DNA from 4 places in the Oleiphilus sp. HI0132 genome. Region 1 is predicted to be linked to each of the others. Evidence: predicted binding sites of a transcription regulator. Region 1 holds the regulator's gene; each other region holds the start of a gene.
What was found. Region 1 encodes sigma-54, which starts transcription at its own class of promoters, with help from an activator protein. Its sites were predicted from a motif close to TGGCACNNNNNTTGCTNT; they were not measured.
Positions count from the first base shown of each region.

Region 1 (5,561 bases):
ACCACTTGTTTCTATATGATTGTAGGCCTGGTTAAGCATGATAAAGGCAAGATATCAGTTAATGATACCGACCTATCATCCATGGCTATGCATGATAGGGCACGAAACGGTGTCGGCTACCTGCCCCAGGAAGCTTCAATATTTAGAAAGTTAAGTGTTCGAGACAATATCCTGGCGGTACTAGAGATTAGAAAAGATCTTTCTCGCAGCGAAAGGCGACAAAGAATGGAAGCCTTACTCGAAGAGTTTCACATCACTCACATCAAAGATAGTCTTGGCATGGCCTTGTCAGGCGGTGAACGTAGGCGAGTGGAAATAGCCAGAGCTTTAGCAATGGAGCCTGACTTCATTCTACTCGATGAGCCCTTCGCAGGTGTCGACCCAATATCGGTCAACGACATCAAGTCAATCGTCTCTCACCTTAAAAGTAAAAATATCGGCGTACTCATAACCGATCACAACGTTAGAGAAACGCTGGATATTTGTGAAAAAGCCTATATTGTTGGTGATGGCCATATCATTGCTTCAGGAAGTGCTGAAGACATTCTGAATAATGAAAAGGTCAAACAAGTCTACTTGGGCAATCAATTCAAATTATAAGCCAGTGGCTAGTTCATAGCATTCGATTCGAACAGCATATACAAACAATTAAGCATGACTTTCAGCTTAGAAATGAGTAGCATGCAATTTTCACGTCAACAAGACGATAACTTGATCTAAAACAATTATTTGTAGGCTGGTAACGTAAATATACTTTTATTTGTTTCACACTTTGCTATCTTCGCACTACACTTGTGTAAATGAAGTAAATATAAATACGTTTATTCACAGCGACCATTTCCGCAAAATATAATAAGCGACAATACATGATTCAAAATTTAAGTCTTAAGTTGGTGACATCCTCATGAACATGAAGGTTTCTCTCCAATTAAAGCTCGGTCAACAACTGACAATGACACCTCAATTGCAGCAAGCAATCCGCTTGCTACAATTGTCGACTCTTGACCTTCAAAACGAAATACAAGAAGCATTGGAATCTAATCCTATGCTCGAACTCCAGGACGATAACAACGAGCCTGGAAATACAAGTGATAAACAAGAAAATCAGAATGAAAGTCATCAAAATGATGGCAACGAGTACGCCTCTCAGGACAACCAACAAAGCAGTAGTACAGACACCAGTTCGAGCGAAGCACCTGCTAGTAATGAAGCCGACACGCCTAGTGAAGAGTGGTCAGATACTATACCGGAAGATCTGCCTGTTGATACGGCTTGGGATGACATATATACAAACAATGCGCCCAGTGGTCCCGTTCCCGAAGATGACAACAATGCCTTCGAACAAAGAAACGCTGCTACCGAGTCTCTTGCAGATCATCTAGATTGGCAACTTAACCTTACCCCCATGTCTGATCGCGACCGATACATTGCGATGTCATTAATCGACGCAACAGATACAGACGGCTACCTAACGAATACCGTTGAAGAGATACACGAGGGGCTGCACAACTCAGATGACGAAGACCCGGTTGAATTAGATGAAGTTGAAGCCGTCTTAAAACGCGTGCAGCACTTTGATCCACCTGGGGTATTTGCCAAAGACCTGCCCGACTGTTTGCTGCTACAGTTACGCCAGCTACCAAAAGATACGCCCTGGCTACCACAAGCAAAGCTTGTAATCAGCCACTACCTGAACTTATTAGGATCAAGAGACTACGCTCAACTAATGCGACGCAGCCGCCTTAAAGAGCATGAACTGAAAGAGGTTATCTCTCTAATTCAGTCTTTGAACCCTAAACCAGGTGAATCCATTGCTTCTTCCGAGCCTGAGTACATTGTGCCAGATGTCGTCGTAAAGAAAGAAAAAGGACGCTGGAAAGTTGAGCTCAACCCAGAGATTGCGCCAAAAATAAGGGTCAATGCAAATTATGCTTCGTTTATAAAGAGAGCTGACTCCAGTAACGACAACACCTTTATGAAGGATCAACTTCAAGAAGCAAAGTGGTTTATTAAAAGCCTACAAAGTCGTAACGAGACGCTTCTAAAAGTGGCAAGTAAGATAGTAGCTCACCAACAAGGCTTCCTTGACTATGGTGATGAAGCGATGAAGCCGCTGATTTTACATGATATTGCTGAAGCGGTAGAAATGCATGAGTCCACCATATCTCGTGTGACAACACAAAAGTACATGCATACGCCACGAGGCATATTTGAACTCAAATACTTTTTCTCAAGCCACGTCAGCACAACTACTGGCGGAGAGTGCTCGTCAACAGCGATTCGCGCAATTATTAAGAAGTTAATATCAGCAGAAAACCCTAAAAAACCTCTTAGCGATAGCAAGATTGCCGACTTGTTGAAAGAGCAAGGAATTAACGTCGCCCGCCGCACTATCGCAAAATACCGCGAAGCGATGTCGATCCCCCCATCGAACGAAAGAAAAAGATTGGTTTAATACAATATTTGATAACTTGCTGCCTGCAGCAAGTTGATTTGATAAGCGAAAAGTGAGTCAATATTCAACTCTCGCTAAAAATAACGATGATAGGAGAATACTATGCAATTAAATATCACTGGCCATCATGTAGATTTAACTGATGCACTTAAAGAATATGTGAAAACCAAATTGCAAAAGCTAGAGCGCCATATTGGCGGCATTAGCAACGTACAGGTAACCCTTTCTGTATCGAAACAAGCACATATTGCTGAATCAACGCTACATATCGCTGGTGCAGATATCCACGGCCACGCCGAGAACGACGACATGTATGCCGCTATCGACCAGCTAGTTGATAAGCTAGACCGTCAAATTCTTAAGCACAAGGAAAAGAAAGTTGACCGCGCACACGGCGCAGCAGCACGCTAGTTATTAGCGATCTTTAGAGTCGAAAAATGTCTGAAAATAAAATTACTATCGAGGCCATCTTGTCACCGGAGCTAACCCAACGCGGTTTGCCCGGTGGTAGCAAGAAAAAAGTTCTTCAACAGGCTGCACACCTGGTCTCAAAACAATTTCCTCATCTTGATGAAACTGAAATATTTGACAACCTTATTTCTCGTGAACGACTGGGAAGCACGGGAGTTGGGCAAGGAATTGCCATTCCCCACAGCAGACTGGAAAACTGCAAACAAGTTATTGGTTGTCTATTTACACTTGAAAAAAAGATACCTTTTGACTCGATAGATAACGAAGACGTTGATATTCTTTTCGTTTTACTTGTCCCCTCCGAGGCGACGAGCGAGCACCTGGATCTTTTAAGTCAAATTGCAGAGAAGTTCAACAACACTGCTTTTTGCGATAGTTTAAGGGAATCTGCTACAGGCACTGAACTTTATCAGAAAATAATTGCTTAAGACCTACAAACCTTAGAAGCTCAAAATTGCTAGGAACTTCTTATGAAGCTCGTTATTGTCAGTGGCAGATCCGGTTCCGGAAAAAGCACGGCCCTTCACGTCCTTGAAGACATGGGGTATTACTGCATTGATAATTTACCGGTTGGGCTTTTACTAAACCTTGGTAAACAATCACTACAAGGTAAAGATACAAGGTTAAGTAACGTTGCGATCAGTATCGATGCTAGAAATCTGCAGGGTGGAATAGAAGCATTCCCCCAAGTTTACGAGAAGCTAAAGCAGATGGAGATTGATGTCGATATCATTTTTCTTGACGCACAAAGTGAGACGCTCCTAAAGCGCTTTCACGATACTCGACGCAAACACCCACTTAGCAGCACAACACACTCACTCACCGAAGCGATTGAAACCGAAAGAACGCTTCTCGACCAGCTGGCACTAAAAGCTGACCTGACTGTCGACACTACGAAACTAACCCTATACGAGTTAAGAGACCTCATAAAACTTAGAGTGACAGGCAAACGAGAGCAAGAGCTCGCCATACTCTTTCAATCATTTGGTTTCAAAAATGGTGTTCCTAGCGATGCAGATTACGTATTCGACGTTCGCTGTTTGCCAAACCCATACTGGGACCCAAACCTTCGTACTTTTAGTGGATTAGATAAGCCCGTCGTAGACTTCATGAACGCCCAACCCGAATCCATACTAATGAAGGAAGATATCATTAACTTTCTCAGTAAATGGCTTCCTCAATTCAAAGCATCAAACCGTAGCTACATGACTATCGCGATCGGCTGTACCGGCGGCCATCACAGATCGGTCTATATTAGCGAACAGCTTGGTGCGCACTTCAAGTCGCAATTTGATAATGTCCAAATTCGCCACAAAGAGCTACCTTCACCTCACAAAACGTAATAAACTACCCTCTTTTCATTAGCTTAGTAGAACATCCATGCTTTCAGAACAAATCGAAATTATTAACAAACTTGGTCTCCATGCCCGTGCAGCCGCTAAATTTGTCGGTACTGCAACACGCTTTGAAAGCAGTATTAAAATCGCAAAGGATGGCCGAGAAGTCGATGGTAAAAGCATTATGTCTGTGATGATGCTCGCCGCAAGCTGCGGATCTTTTGTTGAAATCAGCTGCGAAGGTGCGGATCAGGAAGAAGCAATGACAGCGATCAAAGACTTGATCAATGATAGGTTTGGAGAAGGCGAATAAGCGCTCACTAAATTTCAAGCCCCCCACTCTTATCAGCTCCAATAAACTAGAACTCACTTTATAAAAGCAAACTAAGGCTCTGTTTATTGGATTATTCTGACTGTCGAAGTGTCAATTCATGCGCTATACTTAAGCAAACGTTTAAGCTATCTATATAGGTCTAATTGTAATCATCACTTCACCAGGCTTATCTGTTTTATCACTTAGCAGTTAACTAGAGATCAACGTGTTCCATGCCTAGCCAATTTTCAAACAAAAGCGCTAAAGAGAAACTTCATAGTGTAAATGAAGTAATCGAAAGCGGCTCTATCCGGCAAATTGAAAGGGTTGTGAACAAGGGGCTAAACGCAAGTGATATTGCACACCTAATTGAATCCTCTCCACCGCGAGAGCGAGCACTAATATGGCGCTTGCTGAATGACGATTTAAAAGGTGAAGTCCTACAAGATCTCTCTGAAGACATACAGGCGCACTTCCTCAGCAAGTTAAATGCTCAGGAAGTCGTAAACTTCACAGAAGACCTCGATACAGATGATCTCGCCGACATACTTCAGCAGCTACCTGACAATGTATCAGCTGAAGTCCTTGAGTCAATGGACACGCAAGACCGTGCCCGTGTCGAGGAAGTCCTCTCATATCACGAGGACACTGCCGGCGGCTTAATGAATACAGATACCGTCACCATCCGCCCCGGTATCACTATTGACGTTGTGTTGCGTTACTTAAGAAGACACCGTTCCTTACCAGAAATGACTGACAAATTGTTGGTTGTTAGTCGTAAAGATGAGCTAGTCGGAACTCTGCCACTTAATAAATTACTTGTCTCTAATCCCACTGCCACGGTTCGGGAAGTAATGGAAACTGACACCATTACCATAGATGTCAATCTGACCGATAGCGAAGTAGCTAATCTATTTGAAAGAAGAGATCTCGTCTCTGCGCCGGTTATTAACAAGGAAGGCATCCTTCTGGGCAGAATTACAAT
Region 1 covers NZ_LWGJ01001353.1:7,990-13,550, forward strand. The annotation lists gene lptB (LPS export ABC transporter ATP-binding protein) at 1-600, shown strand, start outside; gene A3766_RS20700 (RNA polymerase factor sigma-54) at 911-2,455, shown strand; gene hpf (ribosome hibernation-promoting factor, HPF/YfiA family) at 2,558-2,866, shown strand; gene ptsN (PTS IIA-like nitrogen regulatory protein PtsN) at 2,893-3,354, shown strand; gene rapZ (RNase adapter RapZ) at 3,397-4,269, shown strand; gene A3766_RS20720 (HPr family phosphocarrier protein) at 4,307-4,576, shown strand; gene mgtE (magnesium transporter) at 4,810-5,561, shown strand, end outside.

Region 2 (5,561 bases), on a different contig from region 1:
CTTTTTCACCAGCAACTCCTGCGCTCTAGACTGACGAAGCTGACCTTGAAGCTGATCCAATAATTGGTGTTTCTGCTGAATTTGCTGACTTATTATTACTTTGGAGGCTCTTAACTGTTCAAGCCTTTGAGTAAAAAGCGCTTGCTGCTCTCTCACTAAAGCCTGGTCATCACGAACCAGAGATTCAGAAAAAGAAAGCTCTCCGCCTTGCGCTTCGGCTCGCAGCCTTTCTGAGCGAGCCTGAAGCACTCGCACTACCTGTTCACGCTCCCGAAAACGGGAAGCAAGCTGCTTATCATCCAGTTTTAATAAAACCTGACCGGCTTCGACTTCCTCACCTTCCTCCACCAATAATTCCGAGAGAATGCCACCCTCAAGATTCTGGACCAACTGCAATTGCTTCGAAGGGATAACCTTACCTACACCACGAACCAACTCATCCACCTCTGCATAAGCAGTCCAGCAGATAAATGAAAAAGAGATCAAAATTATAAGCCACAGCAAGCGTCGTGACTTTATGACATTACCATGATCATTTAAGGCTTGAGTGATAGGGGTTGAACGGAACTCAGTCATTGGAAACACCTCCCTTTCCATGACCTTGTTTATCATTGTGAGCACTTTGGCTCCCTGCCTGAATCAAGCCTCGCTTGAGCGCATCCAAAACACTTTCCTTTGGCCCATCAGCAACAATTTTTCCTTGATCCATCACGATAATTCGGTCCACCAGGGCCAGCAAAGAAGCCCGGTGCGTGCTAAGTAGCAGCACCTTATCCTTAGAGATATTCCGAATATTATTGATGATCATCTGTTCTGTCTGATTATCCATTGAAGAACTTAACTCATCAAATAACAATAAGTCAGGGTCATTGATAAGCGCTCTAGCGATTGCCACACACTGCCTCTGCCCACCAGACAAGCCTTTCCCTTGCTCTCCTATCGGCATATCCAAACCCATCTCATGAGTTTGAACCAATTCCGACAAACCTGACAATTCCACCGCTTTAAGCAAAGCTTCCTGCGGCACTTCTGGAGCCTTCATTAGAATATTTTCACGCAGACTACCGCTAAACAGGGTAATTTCTTGGGGAACATAAGCAATAGAAGACCTTAGCTCACTTGCGTTCAAGTGCTGAACCTCGAAGCCATTCATTAATAATTGACCACTGTCAGCCCTGCCAAAGCCCAGCAACAACCTAAGCAGTGAACTTTTTCCAGAACCAATCTTTCCAATAATCCCTACTTTTTCACCTGCATTCAAAGATAGATTTATGTCCTTCAGCACCTTAGGCCCACCCGAGTACGAAAAGGATAAATCTCGCACTTCGATACTTGTTATTTTGCCCCCCAAACTCAGCGATTTAGAAATATCTTCTAATTCATCATCACGCCGAGATAAATCGTCCAAGCCCTTAAGCGCTGACCTTGCTTGTTGGTATTGAGATATCAGGTTAGCAATCTGGGACATCGGCGCTAAGGCGCGAGAACTTAACAGCACACAAGCAATCAAAGCGCCTAAACTCAGAGCTTGCTGCTCAATCTGATAAACACCGACAATTACAATCGCCATGGTTGAAAGCTGCATAACGGACGCAGATACGATCGATACAGAGTCGGTCAGATGCTTGGCTCTTACTCCTAGTAGCGACATACGCACCAGCGCTCTCTCCCACAAGCCCTGCTGACGCCCTTGCGCATTAAGGGACTTGATCGTTTCAATGCCGCTTAAGCTCTCAACCAAAACACTATTTTTTTCAGCGGCTGCCTGCTGCATCAAATCAACCACTTTTTTTATCGGGAAATGCACAACGTAACCATAGAGCAAGAGGAAAGCAGCCGCTATTAAAGGCACCAAGGCCAGCTGCCCACCCACAGAAGCGATAACCAATAGAAAGATAATGGCAAAAGGAACATCTGCGAGCGCTGTCATTGTCGCCGCAGTAAAGAATTGTTTGATCGAGTCAAACTCTTTCACCTGACTGGCAAGTGAGCCCACTGACGAAGGAAATTCTTCGAGCCTGATATTCAAAACCTTGGAAAATAGCTTACTCGACAAAACCAAGTCTAAACGCTTACCGGCCTGTTCCAAAAACACATGTCGAAGCAATTTTACCAGCAGCTCAAAAACGATCACTAAGACCAGACCTGACGCCAAAACCCAAAGCGTCTCGATTGCCTGATTGGGAACTACCCGATCATAAACATTCATGACAAACAATGGCGCAGCCAAAGCAAAGACGTTAATCAATAAAGTAGCTGCGATGATATCCCGATAAACACTGCTTAAAGCTCTTAGCTCCTGCCACATCCACGAAGCAAAACCACTTCTTCTTGGCTGGTCTAAGGAACTGCTCGTATGCGCCTTTGGAAATACCGAAACCAGCTCTGCAGAGATTTTCTCCTTAAGCTCAAACTCGCTCCAATAAGCCTGCCCCTCTCCCTCAGAGCTAAAAATTTTAACGCTATAAGCACACCGGGAAGTATCGTAGCGCTCAATCACGAGCCAAGCCTCATCACTCCCTTTAAGCTGAGCAAGGCAAGGCAAGGCAGCCTTATCCAGATCCGCCAAATCCATTTGGCGGCACTGTAATTTGCCTTGGCTATGAACCGCTCTCATCATACCGCTACTTGAAGCTCTTTCGTCTACGGGTAAGCCGTGCAAAAACACCTCACGTGAACAAGCAAACCCAGCTAGCGCCATGACATGCAGATAAGCATTTTGAAGATAACGCGATACAGCTACTTGAGCAGGCTCTACTGCTTCAGCACTCGATACATTCGCCGCATTGTCATAAGAGCTACTGGCGGAATTATGGGACAAAGAAAAAACCTCAAATATCAAAAATAGCTCATCAAATTGTGAGCTAAACTATAGATGAGCTTTAGAAGCGAAAAGACTCTCTGTTACACTGCTTCTTCAAAGCTTTTTCTAACTATAGCAGTTATTTAACGAGGGTATAGACTGTGCTTACACAAGATCAATTCAAGACTAGCAATTTGTTGATCGCCATAAAGGTTACTTTATTGGCTTTATTGTTTTTCGTCAGCACGAGTAAGCTGTATGCCGAAGAAAGCACCAGCACAACAACCGTCTATAAAGTCACAAAACCAGATGGCAGCATATCGTACTCAGACCAACCACAAAGCAACGCCGTCACCTTGGAAGTCGAACCCGTTCCAACCATACCTGCACTAAAACCAAGCCCCATAAGTTTTAGCTCTGCACCTACAGACGACAGCTTTCTTTACCAGTCACTTGTTATTAGCGCACCAATAGACCGGAGCGCACTCCACTCAGGCACGGGTGACATCACTGTAAGCACCATATTAGAGCCTTCATTAAGAGCAGAGGACAAACTGCGCTTTCTGCTGGATGGTGCCGAAGTTGCATTACAAAAAGGGGCGAGCTTGCTGCTAACAAGCCTAAATAGAGGAACACACACGATCACGGTCCAAGTTATCGACCCACAAAACAAGGCTCTTATCTCAGCCAGTAGTCAATTTACAGTTCATCGACCTATCGCCAGAGCGTTCAAAATTAACTAACACATAGAGAGCACCAATAGGGAACACCCCAAAAAAGCAATGCACAAAATTGGTGCGCACATCCTATCTTCATCTATACTAAACCAAGAGCCCTGACACGCAAGCAGTCGGGAGCTCGCTAAATAGCTACTCTCTGAACATATTCGACGCCACATAAAACATTGGTTTGCTTCTTGCTTTGGCTATTATAGTTCGCCCCAGGCAAGAGCAAGCCTGTTTGCATGTAATTTCGTCTTTCAATGGATACAAGCTTTAATGACAACCAACCTGTTCTCAGATGCCTACCAACAACGCATACTCGAAGGCTTGTCGACTGCTGTTATCCTTATTGATGCAAATTACCAGATTAAATTTATCAATCCTGCTGCCGAAATGCTCCTGCAAGCCGGTTACAAACGAATACTATCCAGCAAGCTAGATCACCTCTTTATTAAACATGAAGAGCTTTTGTTTGACGAGTTCCAGGCCATTATTGATGGCGGGCACTCATACACTCAACGTGACTGCGAGTTTATTCTACACAACGGCCAAGAGCTTCTTGCAGACTGCTCGGCATCAAAGTTCTCTCAAGATTCTCAGGATTTACTGCTGATCGAAATGCAAGCAAAGGATCGTTTGAAGCGGATCAGCCGTGAAGAACAGCTGCATGAGAACCAGGAAACAGCTCAAATCCTTGTTCGTGGCTTCGCTCATGAGGTTAAGAACCCTCTCGGTGGAATTCGGGGTGCCGCTCAGCTACTTGATGCAGAGCTGACCAACCCAGAGCATCATGAATACACACAAATTATAATGAGTGAGTCGGACCGGCTGAGAAGTCTGGTAGATCGAATGCTCGGCTCTAATAAAGCCCTCAAGCGTTGTGAAACAAACATCCACGAGATCCTTGAAAGAGTTCACACCCTGATTCATGCCGAATCTGCAGGCAAAATTAATATTATCAGGGACTACGACCCAAGTATTCCCGAATTCCTGGGCGATAAAAGTCAGTTAATTCAAGCGTTTCTGAACATTGCGAAAAATGCACTTCAAGCACTGTCTGAGCAAAAAGACGAAAATCCTTCACCTCAGATTGTCTTGAGAACGCGAACTCTAAGGCAGTTCACTATTGGTCATACTCGACATCGACTGGTACTAAAGGTTGATATTATCGACAACGGCCCAGGTATACCAAAGGATTCCATTCAGAATATTTTTTACCCCATGATCAGTGGGCGCGCAGAAGGTACAGGTCTGGGCTTATCCATTACGCAAAGCATATTTACCAAGCACGATGGCTTGGTCGAGTGCGAAAGCAAACCAGGTAAAACCGACTTCATTATTTATATCCCTATCGATAGCACGCGCTCACCTAAACCAACAAACGTTTCAAGTATCTCGGAGTAACACTATGACAACAAAGCCACTTGTATGGATCATTGATGATGACCGCTCTATACGCTGGGTACTTGAAAAAGCACTAGCAAAAGAAGACTACGAGCTTCGCTCTTTTGAAAGCGGTGAAGGTGTAGTAGAACGACTTTCTAGCGAGAGCCCTGATGCGATTATCAGTGATATTCGTATGCCTGGCATTGATGGGCTTGCACTACTTGAAAAGATTCAAGCTAATAATTTGCATCGTGGCGTACCGGCAGTTCCGGTCATTATTATGACCGCTCATTCCGACTTGGACAGCGCTGTTTCCTCCTATCAGAGTGGCGCTTTCGACTACCTACCCAAACCCTTCGATCTAGATGATGCCGTCGCACTAATCAAACGCGCCATTGCTCACTCCCAAGAGCAAAAAGCACAGAATATGCCTGATGCACCGGAGCTCAATGAAGAAAATACTGAAATCATTGGTAAAGCTCCAGCGATGCAGGAAGTGTTTCGCGCTATCGGCCGCTTATCACAGTCAAATATAACGGTTCTGATCAATGGCGAATCAGGAACAGGTAAAGAACTGGTCGCTCGTGCTTTGCATCAGCATAGCCCCCGTGCACAGTTACCATTTATTGCCTTAAACATGGCTGCAATTC
Region 2 covers NZ_LWGJ01000533.1:1,186-6,746, reverse strand. The annotation lists gene A3766_RS06395 (HlyD family type I secretion periplasmic adaptor subunit) at 1-576, opposite strand, end outside; gene A3766_RS06390 (type I secretion system permease/ATPase) at 569-2,821, opposite strand; gene A3766_RS06385 (hypothetical protein) at 2,965-3,546, shown strand; gene glnL (nitrogen regulation protein NR(II)) at 3,802-4,929, shown strand; gene glnG (nitrogen regulation protein NR(I)) at 4,934-5,561, shown strand, end outside.
Region 2: a site for sigma-54 is predicted at 3,709-3,726, ahead of glnL (nitrogen regulation protein NR(II)). Genes of this name have one in related genera too.

Region 3 (5,055 bases), on a different contig from region 1:
CGATGGAAGTCACAGCTGTACGCCATAAGCTTTAAAGACTTTTCTTTACATAGCACTCAGCTACCAGACTTTCTATCCAAACCCCGGTAAGCCAAAGCTTCACTTAAATGAAGCATTTGAATACTCTCACTTTCCTGTAAATCTGCCAAAGTACGCGCGACTTTAAGAATCCGGTGAGCCGCCCTTGCCGACAAAGCCATCCTATCCATGGCGGACTCCAGAAAAGTGCGCATATCGTCTTGCATGGCACAATGTTCTGCAATCTCCCCACCCTCAAGCGCACTATTAAGCTTGCCCTGCCTGGTGATTTGCGCGTCTCGGGCTTTGCTCACGCGAGCCAGTACCTCATTCGAAGACTCACTAGCCTGAGCTTTGCCAAGTAAAACCGATGCAGGTTGACTCGCCACTTCGACATGCAAATCGAAGCGATCCAATAAGGGGCCCGACAACTTCCGCCGATAGTTACTTATCTGCTGGGGGGTATCAGTACAACTCACTGTAGGGTGGCCGCTATAGCCACAAGGGCATGGGTTCATTGCTGCAATTAACTGAAAGTCTGCCGGAAATGTCAGGCTCGCACTGGCTCGGGAAATTCTGATCTCCCCACTTTCAATCGGCTCCCGAAGTACTTCAAGCACCGAGCGTGCATACTCTGGCAACTCATCCAAAAACAATACACCATAATGGGATAAGGATATTTCACCAGGCTTTGGCTGTGCGCCACCACCAACGAGCGATACGGAAGAAGCTGTATGGTGAGGAGAACGAAAAGGCGCTTGCATCATCAAGCCCGGTTTTCTGGGAATACCCGCCAGCGAATAGATTGAGGCCACCTCCACTGCCTGAGCATTGCTTAAGCGTGGCAGAATACTTGGCAGGCGAGAGGACAGCATGCTCTTGCCTGTCCCTGGAGGGCCGTAGAATAATAGGTTATGGCGTCCAGCTGCTGCCAACTCCAAAGCACGTCTCGCTTGGAACTGACCCTTAATATCAGCCATATCCGGCTGCTTTTCGTCTTCCAAAATCATTTCTTCATAAGAAAGGGCTTGCAAAACACCGGGTGATTTAAGGTGCTGGCAAATTTCGCTCAAATGGCGTGCGGGGAAAATTGTATCGCTGCCAGCCATTTTCCCTTCATCAGCGTTACCATATGGGATAAATAAACATCGGCCGTCTTTTACGCTGGCAATAGCCGTGGGTAATACACCGGCAACCGGGCGCAAGTCTCCGGTTAAGGCCAGCTCACCAATAAACTCACTTTCACCAAGCTTTTCCGAGTCTATTTGACCTGTCGCAGCCAGGACTCCAATAGCAATTGCCAGATCATATCGTCCCCCTTGTTTAGGCAAGTCTGCAGGCGCCAAGTTAATGGTCACACGCCGATTCGGAAATTCGAAGCCAGAGTTGATTAAGGCACTGCGTACCCTTTCTTTGCTCTCTCGAACAGCCATTTCTGGAAGCCCAACAATCGCTAGGGATGGCAAACCATTTGAGAGATGAGTTTCGACTGTCACCAAAGGTGCATCGACACCGAGCTGAGCCCGGGTATAGATAATAGATAACGACATCGCATTCCTTTGCTAAGTTCATATCTGTTTAAGAAGGTAAGGAGCTGTATCAGGTAGACCGGAAAGCGCCTCATTAATACGCTTTGTATTAACTATTGCGCCATTTTAGATCAGCAGCATTATGCCCCTCAGTAGTGCAAGCACTGCATAAGTACAGTGCAAGAACGAACAAGTTCCATCTGTTCGTCATTAAATCAAGCTGACTTTTTCTCTAATTCAGCAAAATCTTTTTCTAGTTGTTCCAATTTGGCGCGTGTTGTTTCCAGCACCAATTGCTGAGTCTCAAACTCCTCACGAGTGACTAAATCCAGCTTGGAAATGACACCATTAATAAGAATTTTCAGTTGCGCAGTCAGATCCTCTTGAGCCGACTTTCCGGCGTCAGGTAATATCTGACTAACCTGTTCGTGGATGGTGTTAAGTACTTCTTGAGGGCTAAGCAACAAACGCTCCTTGGAATGCCTGGGACATTCTTTCTACATCAAACAAAAGAGCTATTCTAACACGCCCTGCCAGCGAAACCCACAACCCTAAAAAGGACAGATCTATTTTCAAATAATCAGATCCTCCCCCTATAAAAATCACCAAAGAGATGCGCTCGCCGCCAACCCGCATCAGATATTGCGTCATTATGGTGCGCCAAATCCAAGCCCGCACCACAAGACCACAACAAAACCACCACTCAACAATAACACTTAATCTTATGTAACTGTTATATAAGCTTTTTTTCAAACTGGCACACCCCCTGCTATATACCGATCAGATTTGTTATTCCGAATGAGAGATTCGTTTTTCATTTTGAATAGCAAACAAGAACTAAAACACATTTTTTTAACTAGTAAATATTGCAGCGACAGCACAGGAGATATCCATGAAACTCGTAACTGCCATAATCAAACCATTTAAGCTGGACGATGTACGTGAGTCATTGTCTGAAATTGGCGTACAAGGTATTACCGTAACTGAAGTTAAAGGTTTCGGCCGTCAGAAAGGTCACACGGAATTATACCGTGGCGCTGAGTACGTTGTTGACTTTCTTCCTAAGGTTAAAGTTGAAGTTGCCATTGGTTCCGACTTGGTTGACCAAGTTGTTGAAGCTATCAGCAAAGCAGCTAATACCGGCAAAATTGGTGACGGTAAAATTTTCATTTCACCGCTTGAGCAAGTTATTCGAATCCGTACCGGTGAAACCGGCACTGATGCGGTTTAAATCTCATTCATCACTAAGCAACTAATTTTTTAGAATACAGTACGGAGATTTCCTTATGGAAAACGTAATGAACAACATTTATGAATTGCAGTATGCAATGGACACCTTTTATTTCTTGGTGTGCGGCGCATTAGTTATGTGGATGGCAGCAGGTTTTGCCATGCTGGAAGCAGGCTTGGTTCGCGCCAAGAACACCACTGAGATCCTAACCAAGAACGTTGCACTGTTTGCAGTATCATGCACCATGTACCTAATCTGTGGTTACGAGTTCATGTATGGCGGCGGCTTCTTCCTATCAGGTACTGACAGCGTTGCAACTATAGACGTTGCTCAAGCTCTAGCAGATTCTGCTGAAAACGGCTTCGGCGGTGACTCTGTTTACTCAGGCGCTTCTGACTTCTTCTTCCAGGTCGTATTCGTTGCAACGGCAATGTCTATCGTATCGGGTGCGGTTGCTGAGCGTATGAAGCTTTGGGCTTTCCTAGCATTCGCAGTTGTTATGACGGGTTTCATCTACCCAATGGAAGGTGGCTGGACTTGGGGTGGTAACTCTGTGTTCGGTATGTACGACCTCAGTAGCTATAGCGATTACGCTGGTTCAGGTATCGTTCACATGGCAGGTGCTGCAGCAGCATTGGCTGGTGTTATCATGCTAGGTGCTCGTAAAGGCAAGTACGGTGCTAACGGTCAGGTTAACGCTATCCCAGGTGCGAACCTTCCTCTAGCAACGCTAGGTACATTCATACTGTGGATGGGCTGGTTCGGTTTCAACGGTGGTTCTACTCTTAAACTGGGTGGTATCGAAGTAGCTAACGAAGTAGCAAGCGTATTCTTGAACACTAACGCTGCTGCGGCAGGTGGTTTGATCGCTGCATTGATCGTTGCACGTATTCTATTCGGTAAGGCTGACCTTACAATGGCATTGAACGGCGCACTAGCAGGTTTGGTTGCGATCACTGCAGAGCCTGCTGATCCTTCTCCACTACTAGCAACGATCATTGGTGCGATCGGTGGTGTTATCGTAGTATTCTCAATCGTAACACTTGATAAGCTTAAGCTTGACGATCCTGTTGGTGCAATCTCGGTACACGGTGTAGTAGGTCTATGGGGTATCTTCGCAGTACTTCTATCAGACGCTGACGCTACATTCGCTGGCCAGCTGGTTGGTGCACTAACGATCTTTGTTTGGGTATTCGTATGTAGCTTGATTGTTTGGGGCGTTCTTAAAGCAATCATGGGCATCCGAGTAACTGACGAAGAAGAGTACGAAGGTGTTGATATCTCTGAGTGTGGTATGGAAGCTTACCCAGAGTTTACTCGCGACTAATCTCGAGTTAAACAAACTAAAAAGCGCCTCATTGTAGGCGCTTTTTTATGCCCGCCTTTTGCGTCAAAGCAGCCAACAAAAGACACATATAATTACTATCAAGACATTGATACTTCCGCAGCTCTAGACTATTGTTGTTAACTCCTCGCCAACTCTGACCAGGAAGTTTCACATAGTGCCCGATAAAAAGAAGATTACAGAAGCTCTTGAAAACACTCAGGAAATTACGGCGGAAGCTTTGAATGACGGAGCCGAGCGCCGTCAATACACAAGGCGTTCAGCCCATTGGCGTGCAACAATTACAACCCGCAAGAAACAAGTCGTTCAATGTAAAACGAAAGACATCTCTGAACGTGGAACCTCACTGGTAAGCCCCGTAGACTTCCGAAAAGATGCTTTGGTGCTACTTCAAATTGCCGCTTTCTACAATGGCAAGAAAATGGAGTTCAAAGTACTGGGCGAGATCAAACACACCTCGATCGCTCCGGACGGCTTCACGCTTGGCGTATTTATTAAAGAAGCGCCGGACACTGCTTTTGCATTTTTTAAAAAATATGCTGAAGGTCAGATCTAAATCAAGGGAATCAGTAATTTGCCTCTGACTTTTCGTTAATTTTTCATCACAGCCTATGATAATATTCCAATAAGGTAATAAGCTTAGTTTCAGGCAGAGGCTCCTTTACATGTGTGGAAGATTTGAAGTAGACAAAGCGATCGTCGATACAGGCGTATTCGAAGCATTTCATATACTTTTTCATGCCATAAACAATCATGACCAACGCCCTTCACAAGAGGTCGCCTGCCTTCACTATCAGCATGAGAAGCTATCGCAAACGCCTGCTCTCTGGGGGATCAACCCTCACTGGGCACATCACACCATATTCAACGCTCAGGCAGAAACCGTCGCCACCAAGAAGACCTTTAGTTCTGCTTATGCACTACACCGTTGC
Region 3 covers NZ_LWGJ01001239.1:146-5,200, forward strand. The annotation lists gene A3766_RS18225 (YifB family Mg chelatase-like AAA ATPase) at 57-1,568, opposite strand; gene A3766_RS18230 (accessory factor UbiK family protein) at 1,763-2,011, opposite strand; gene A3766_RS18235 (hypothetical protein) at 2,004-2,300, opposite strand; gene glnK (P-II family nitrogen regulator) at 2,440-2,778, shown strand; gene A3766_RS18245 (ammonium transporter) at 2,846-4,105, shown strand; gene A3766_RS18250 (PilZ domain-containing protein) at 4,281-4,679, shown strand; partial or broken gene A3766_RS18255 (SOS response-associated peptidase) at 4,789-5,055, shown strand, end outside.
Region 3: a site for sigma-54 is predicted at 2,303-2,320, ahead of glnK (P-II family nitrogen regulator). Genes of this name have one in related genera too.

Region 4 (5,561 bases), on a different contig from region 1:
TCATCGCCACCAAGCAAAAACATCGTCACACCAACCGATAGACCAATAGCTAAAATTGCAACGATCGCAATAATAATAATTAGCTTTTTCTTTGAACCACCTTCGCCAGATTGCTCTTCTTCAGTTTTGTTTTCTTCTTCTGCCACGTCAAAATCCCGTCATATCAAATCGCAGCTGAGCACCTTTACAGATATCCAGCAAAGTGTATGCCAAAAACAACAGTTCTCCGTTTAAACGGAAGCTTAACTGTTGCCTTTAACTATTTGATATTAGTTTAGCTTAAAGAGGGCGAAAATGAAGAGGGCCTGATAAAAACTTATCAGGCAAAGTAGTCAACGAGATTTGAAGAGGAGCGTGAAATCGATTCTGTCGTAGCTGTTTCACTACTAGAATCTTCAGAATCTTCTTGCTGATCTTCCGAGCCATTAGAACCTTGCTGCTGATCATTGGATGCAAAACGCTCATCACCGCTGCGTGCATCGACATTCACTTCCTGAAGCTCAACGCCGTTTGTCTCCATCATTTCACGTAAACGCACAACGTTAGATTCAAGCATTTCCCTGACTGAAGCATTATGGGCGTTAAATGTAATGGCTGCTGCATCATTTTGAACAGAAATTTTTACATCAATTGGACCAAGCTCAGCAGGGTTTAAGTGGATCTCTGCAGACTGAATTGCCTTTCCCGTAAGCCAAACTATCTTCTGGCCAACTTCCTCCCCCCACTCAACCTCATCCAAACCCGTCATTACTGTTGTCGAGTAAGGCGCGTTATCTAATTTCTGCTGCACTTCCGAAAACGTTGTTTTAAGTAGCGAAGATGAACGCTCTACACCACTACCAATCGTTTTTTCCAGAATGCTTTCAACACTACTAGTACTATCCGCAATCGCCTTAAACTTTGATTCACCTTGCAATGCCTGACTAACAACCTCCTCTTCCAAATTGAGCTTAGCACTGCCATTTTGGGACAAATTCTGAGGAGACAACCCAAGCCCTGAATCAATATTAGAATTGGTAAGCGGAGCTGCTTGAATTTGGTTTGCCGTATTTAGGTTCACCTGAGACTTCTTAGCATCCTGGTTTTGAAAAGATACGCCAGGCAAAACACTTACTGGCGCCACACCTGAATCAAGCCCAGTCAATGCTTGTGGAAGGTTAGCACTTACCGGTGCAAGGGCTTGTTGTATCCCATTTACCGTATTTAGCAAAGATGCCAACACATCTTCGGGTATGTCATCACTTGAAAATCCAAGACCACTCTCAAGCTCTGCCAGCGAGTTAGAAAGAAAAGTACTCATTTCCGGCAATTCTATGCCTTGCTGTGCCGCATCCAGAGACATTAAATTGCCACTCAATAATGCGTTGATATCATCCAGGAAGCTTGAATCCAGCCCTAAAGCTTCAAGCTTAGCAGCAATATCATCAAGTTTCTCAGGACTTATAGAAGACTGATAGACACCTGTTAATGTAGCACCAAATGAACCCTCTATGGGTGATGCACCCGGTTCGCTGCTCGCGCCCAATGCTGGACCGCTAGTTGACGCTGCTGGTGCGTTTCCTGCTGATACAGGGTTTGATAGAGATATATTTTGCATGAACAACAACCACCCGTTTCGCTCAAGCCATATTAATTATGACTTAGAAAAAATAGCTTTAGGACAAGCGAATTGTAGGCGCTCAAGTTAGTCGTCTAACTTGATTACACTACGCTTTAGGGAGGATTATGCGAATATCGGGCCAATATCCGCTATTTAGAGAATGGTACTTAATTTAATGAATATCGAATAGCTGTTTAAAATTAGAGATCTCGAATATCTTTTTTACCTCATCAGAACAGTGAACTATGCTGATTTTTACATTTTCTTTTGCGTGATCCTTAAGTAACAACAACATTCCCAAAGCAGAGCTGTCTAGATAACTGACGTCGCGCATATCGATGCGATATTCACTAACACCGTTGTCTTTTCCTTCGTAAGCGTCACAAAAACTCTGATGCGAAGCAAAGTCAAAGCGACCTTTAATCGCAATAGTTAGAGAGTTATCATCCGTTGAAAGTACTGATGTGATTGACATTTATGCCTCACCTTTGTCTAAATAGATATTTCCTAACGCTACCTTTCACAAGCCTTAAGTAGCGCTTCTCGAATTTTATTTATCGGGAGCACTTTTTGCACAGCGTTAAGTTTAACAGCTGCGCCGGGCATTCCCCATACAACACTCGTTGCTTCATCTTGAGCAAAAGTTGCACCGCCCACTGAAAGTATTCTTTCCATACCTTCGGCGCCATCACTTCCCATCCCCGTTAGGATAGCTGAAACTGCATATTTCCCATAATGCTGTGCGACTGAGTCGAATAATACATTGACCGAAGGCTTATGACCACTGACCTTCTCTCCATCATATAGAGAGGTAACCAAGCGCCCGTTTTTCTCGTAAACTTTTAAATGGAAGTCGCCTGGCGCTAAATAAGCATGGCCCGGCTCCAAAGGCATACCACTCTTTGCTTCCTTAACTGTGATTTCACAGTGTCCATCAAGCCGCTGCGCCAATGAGGCACTAAAGGTAGCAGGTATATGCTGCGCCATAACAATAGGCGGGCAGTTTGCTGGCATCCCTTGCAGGACTTCACGTAGAGCTTCCGTTCCACCCGTAGAACTTCCGATACAAATAATTTTTCGCCCGTCAAATTTACGTTTTTCTGTCGCCTCACTAGAAGCTTGCTTCGACGAAAGCACTCTATCATGAGCCGCCATATTCGCAATGGCAGCATTTCTAACTTTACTCTGAATTGTTAGCGCATAATCCGAAAGGTTATCCCAGGAACCACCTTGTGGTTTTGCGATATAGTCAACTGCGCCAATTGAAAGCGCATCAAGCGTAGCCGGAGCTCCTTTACTAGTTAAAGTAGAGATCATAACGACCGGCATGGGACGCAATCTCATCAAATTTCGCAGAAATGTAATGCCATCCATTTTTGGCATTTCAATATCCAAAGTCAGTACATCTGGACTGAACTGCTTAATTTTCTCACGAGCATCAAGCGGATGCTCAGCGACAGCCACAACCTCAAGGTCTGGTGCCGAGCCAATAATTTCAGATAAAACCTGCCTAATTAGCTCGGAGTCATCAACAATTAAAACTTTTATCTTACTCAAACCTACTTCTCCACGAAAAGTACGACATATTACTGCGCGAATCAGTCAAACAACTCAACACCACCGCTTGGTGCGGACTTTTGCTTCAAGTCATTGCTATAGCTAATCTCTCTTTGCAAGACTGTATCGTTTGTTGTTTCTCTAAGCTTTCTTACTTTAAGTGCACCGGTATCGGGAAAATACAAGACCTTTCTCGGGTATATATCACCAACATCTTCCGCTGCTAGCTCAAAATTTTCTTCGTAAATGTACTTTCTTACGTACGCTATATTTCGCTTACCAATGTCAGTCATGTTGCTAAGAACATTGCCGCCACCAAAAACTTTGATTTCGAGATTTCGACGCGTACCACCAAGCTTTAGGATTTCGTTAATAAGAAATTCCATCGCCCAGTTTCCGTACCTGGAGGCACTGCTTATTTCTGAAGCTCCCCACTTTTCCGTCGAATGAGCCCCTTGCTCTGGTAACATAAAGTGATTCATTCCACCTATACCAAGTTGCACATCTCGAACACAGGCAGAAATACAGGAACCCAGTACGGTAACAATCATTTCTCCAGTTTTGCTCACATAGAACTCACCCGGCATTATTTTAGCAGCGGGAACATTCATTCGCTTATCCCAATACCTGTTCACATGCTCAAAGCCTGCTAGGGGTGGTGGTAAAGTGTGATTTTGTGACATTTACTAACTATCCTACATTAACTGTAATATTGCTGCCCTGAACGACAATCAACATTCAATACTAAGAAATTTTCTGGTAGATGGTCTTACCTATTGGCTTAAACCTTGTACATACTCTACTCAAGCTCTCTGAGTGACCAATTATCAAATAGCCCCCATCTTTAAGCATATCGGCATACCTGTTGAACAAAACTGCTTGAGTCTCTTCATTAAAGTAAATAACGACATTCCGACAGAATATTAGGTCGAACGGGCCTTTCATTGGCCAGCGTTCCAATAAGTTTAGGCGCTTAAATCTAATTAACTCCTGCAAATCAGGTTTAACCTTAACGATATCCGGGTGGTTCTTATCAAACATGAACCACTTCCGCTTGATCTCTTGAGGAAGCGATTCAATTCGCTCAACCCCGTAAACACCTTGCTGACCTTTTCCCAAAACTTTGGAATCTAAGTCAGTAGCTAGAATTTTGCAGTCCCAGCCACTTAAATCAAAGTTATCCCGAATGGTCATTGCAATGCTATAAGGTTCCTCACCAGAAGAGCAGCCTGCAGACCAAACTCTAATTCGCCTTGAAGCAGCGTTGCTATTCTTTAGCTCCTTACAGAGCTTATCTCCAAGAAACTCGAAATGATGGTTCTCTCTAAAGAAGGATGTGAGATTCGTCGTAATCGCATTAATAAAACGACTAACTTCTTCGCTGTTTTCATTACGAATCAAAGACAGATATTCACTTACTGAGCCCAAACGAACATCTCTGAGCCTACGCGCCAGGCGGCCATAAACCATATCTTTCTTATGGGGCCCCAGCACTATGCCAGTATACTTATAGGCCAACTCGCTGATTTCCTGGAAATCAGCATCGGACATCGCAAACTCTCGTGATCGATCAGAATCCACTTAAGAACCTTAACTCGCTAGTAATTGTCGTCCGGCAACCTGATCTGGATCAGCGATCAATTGCTCGCTAAGCTCCAAAATAATCACCATTTTTTCTTCGGTACTTCCCAAACCTTTAACATATTGCGCCTGACTCGTTTGGGAAAGCTCGGGAGAAGGCTGAATTTGAGAATGAGAAAAGTTATACACATCCGACACTGCATCAACCACGATTCCGATAACCTTGGCGTTAGACTCGGTTTCTACCGAAACGATTATCACAACCGTTTCATCGGTATAAGATAAATCTTTAATGCCAAAGCTATATCGCAAATCAACGATAGGAGAAACAGTCCCCCTCAAGTTCATGACACCTAGCACCTGACTTGGAGAATTGGGAATTGAGGTGATCTCTTCCCAACCTCTTATCTCCTGCACTGAAAGAATATTGATACCGAACTCTTCACCCCCCATAAAAAAGGTGAGGTATTGGTCGGTTGGCTCATCCTGCTTTGCATCATCGACTTCACCATTAATCTGTTCTAGCTTTGAATCTTGTTGCTCTGACATAGATTAAACCTTTTGTTTTATGCCGCTTCGCTATCGTCTGGCTCGGTAATCTTCTTATAGGCATCACGCCCAACACCAGCAAGCTTTATAAGCCCGCTAATATCCAGGATCAGTGATACAGTACCATCCCCAAGTATCGTTGCGCCGGATACACCAGGGACTGAACGATAGTTTTCCTGCAAACTCTTGATGACCACTTGCTGCTGAGCTAATAAGTCGTCAACTAACACCGCTACCTTAATATTGTCACCCTCGACAATAACGAGGAGACCAT
Region 4 covers NZ_LWGJ01000014.1:15,128-20,688, reverse strand. The annotation lists gene fliL (flagellar basal body-associated protein FliL) at 1-146, opposite strand, end outside; gene A3766_RS00325 (flagellar hook-length control protein FliK) at 320-1,597, opposite strand; gene A3766_RS00320 (STAS domain-containing protein) at 1,773-2,075, opposite strand; gene A3766_RS00315 (chemotaxis response regulator protein-glutamate methylesterase) at 2,114-3,157, opposite strand; gene cheD (chemoreceptor glutamine deamidase CheD) at 3,199-3,840, opposite strand; gene A3766_RS00305 (protein-glutamate O-methyltransferase CheR) at 3,902-4,738, opposite strand; gene A3766_RS00300 (chemotaxis protein CheW) at 4,748-5,287, opposite strand; gene A3766_RS00295 (chemotaxis protein CheA) at 5,305-5,561, opposite strand, start outside.
Region 4: a site for sigma-54 is predicted at 1,725-1,742, ahead of A3766_RS00325 (flagellar hook-length control protein FliK). Genes of this name have one in related genera too.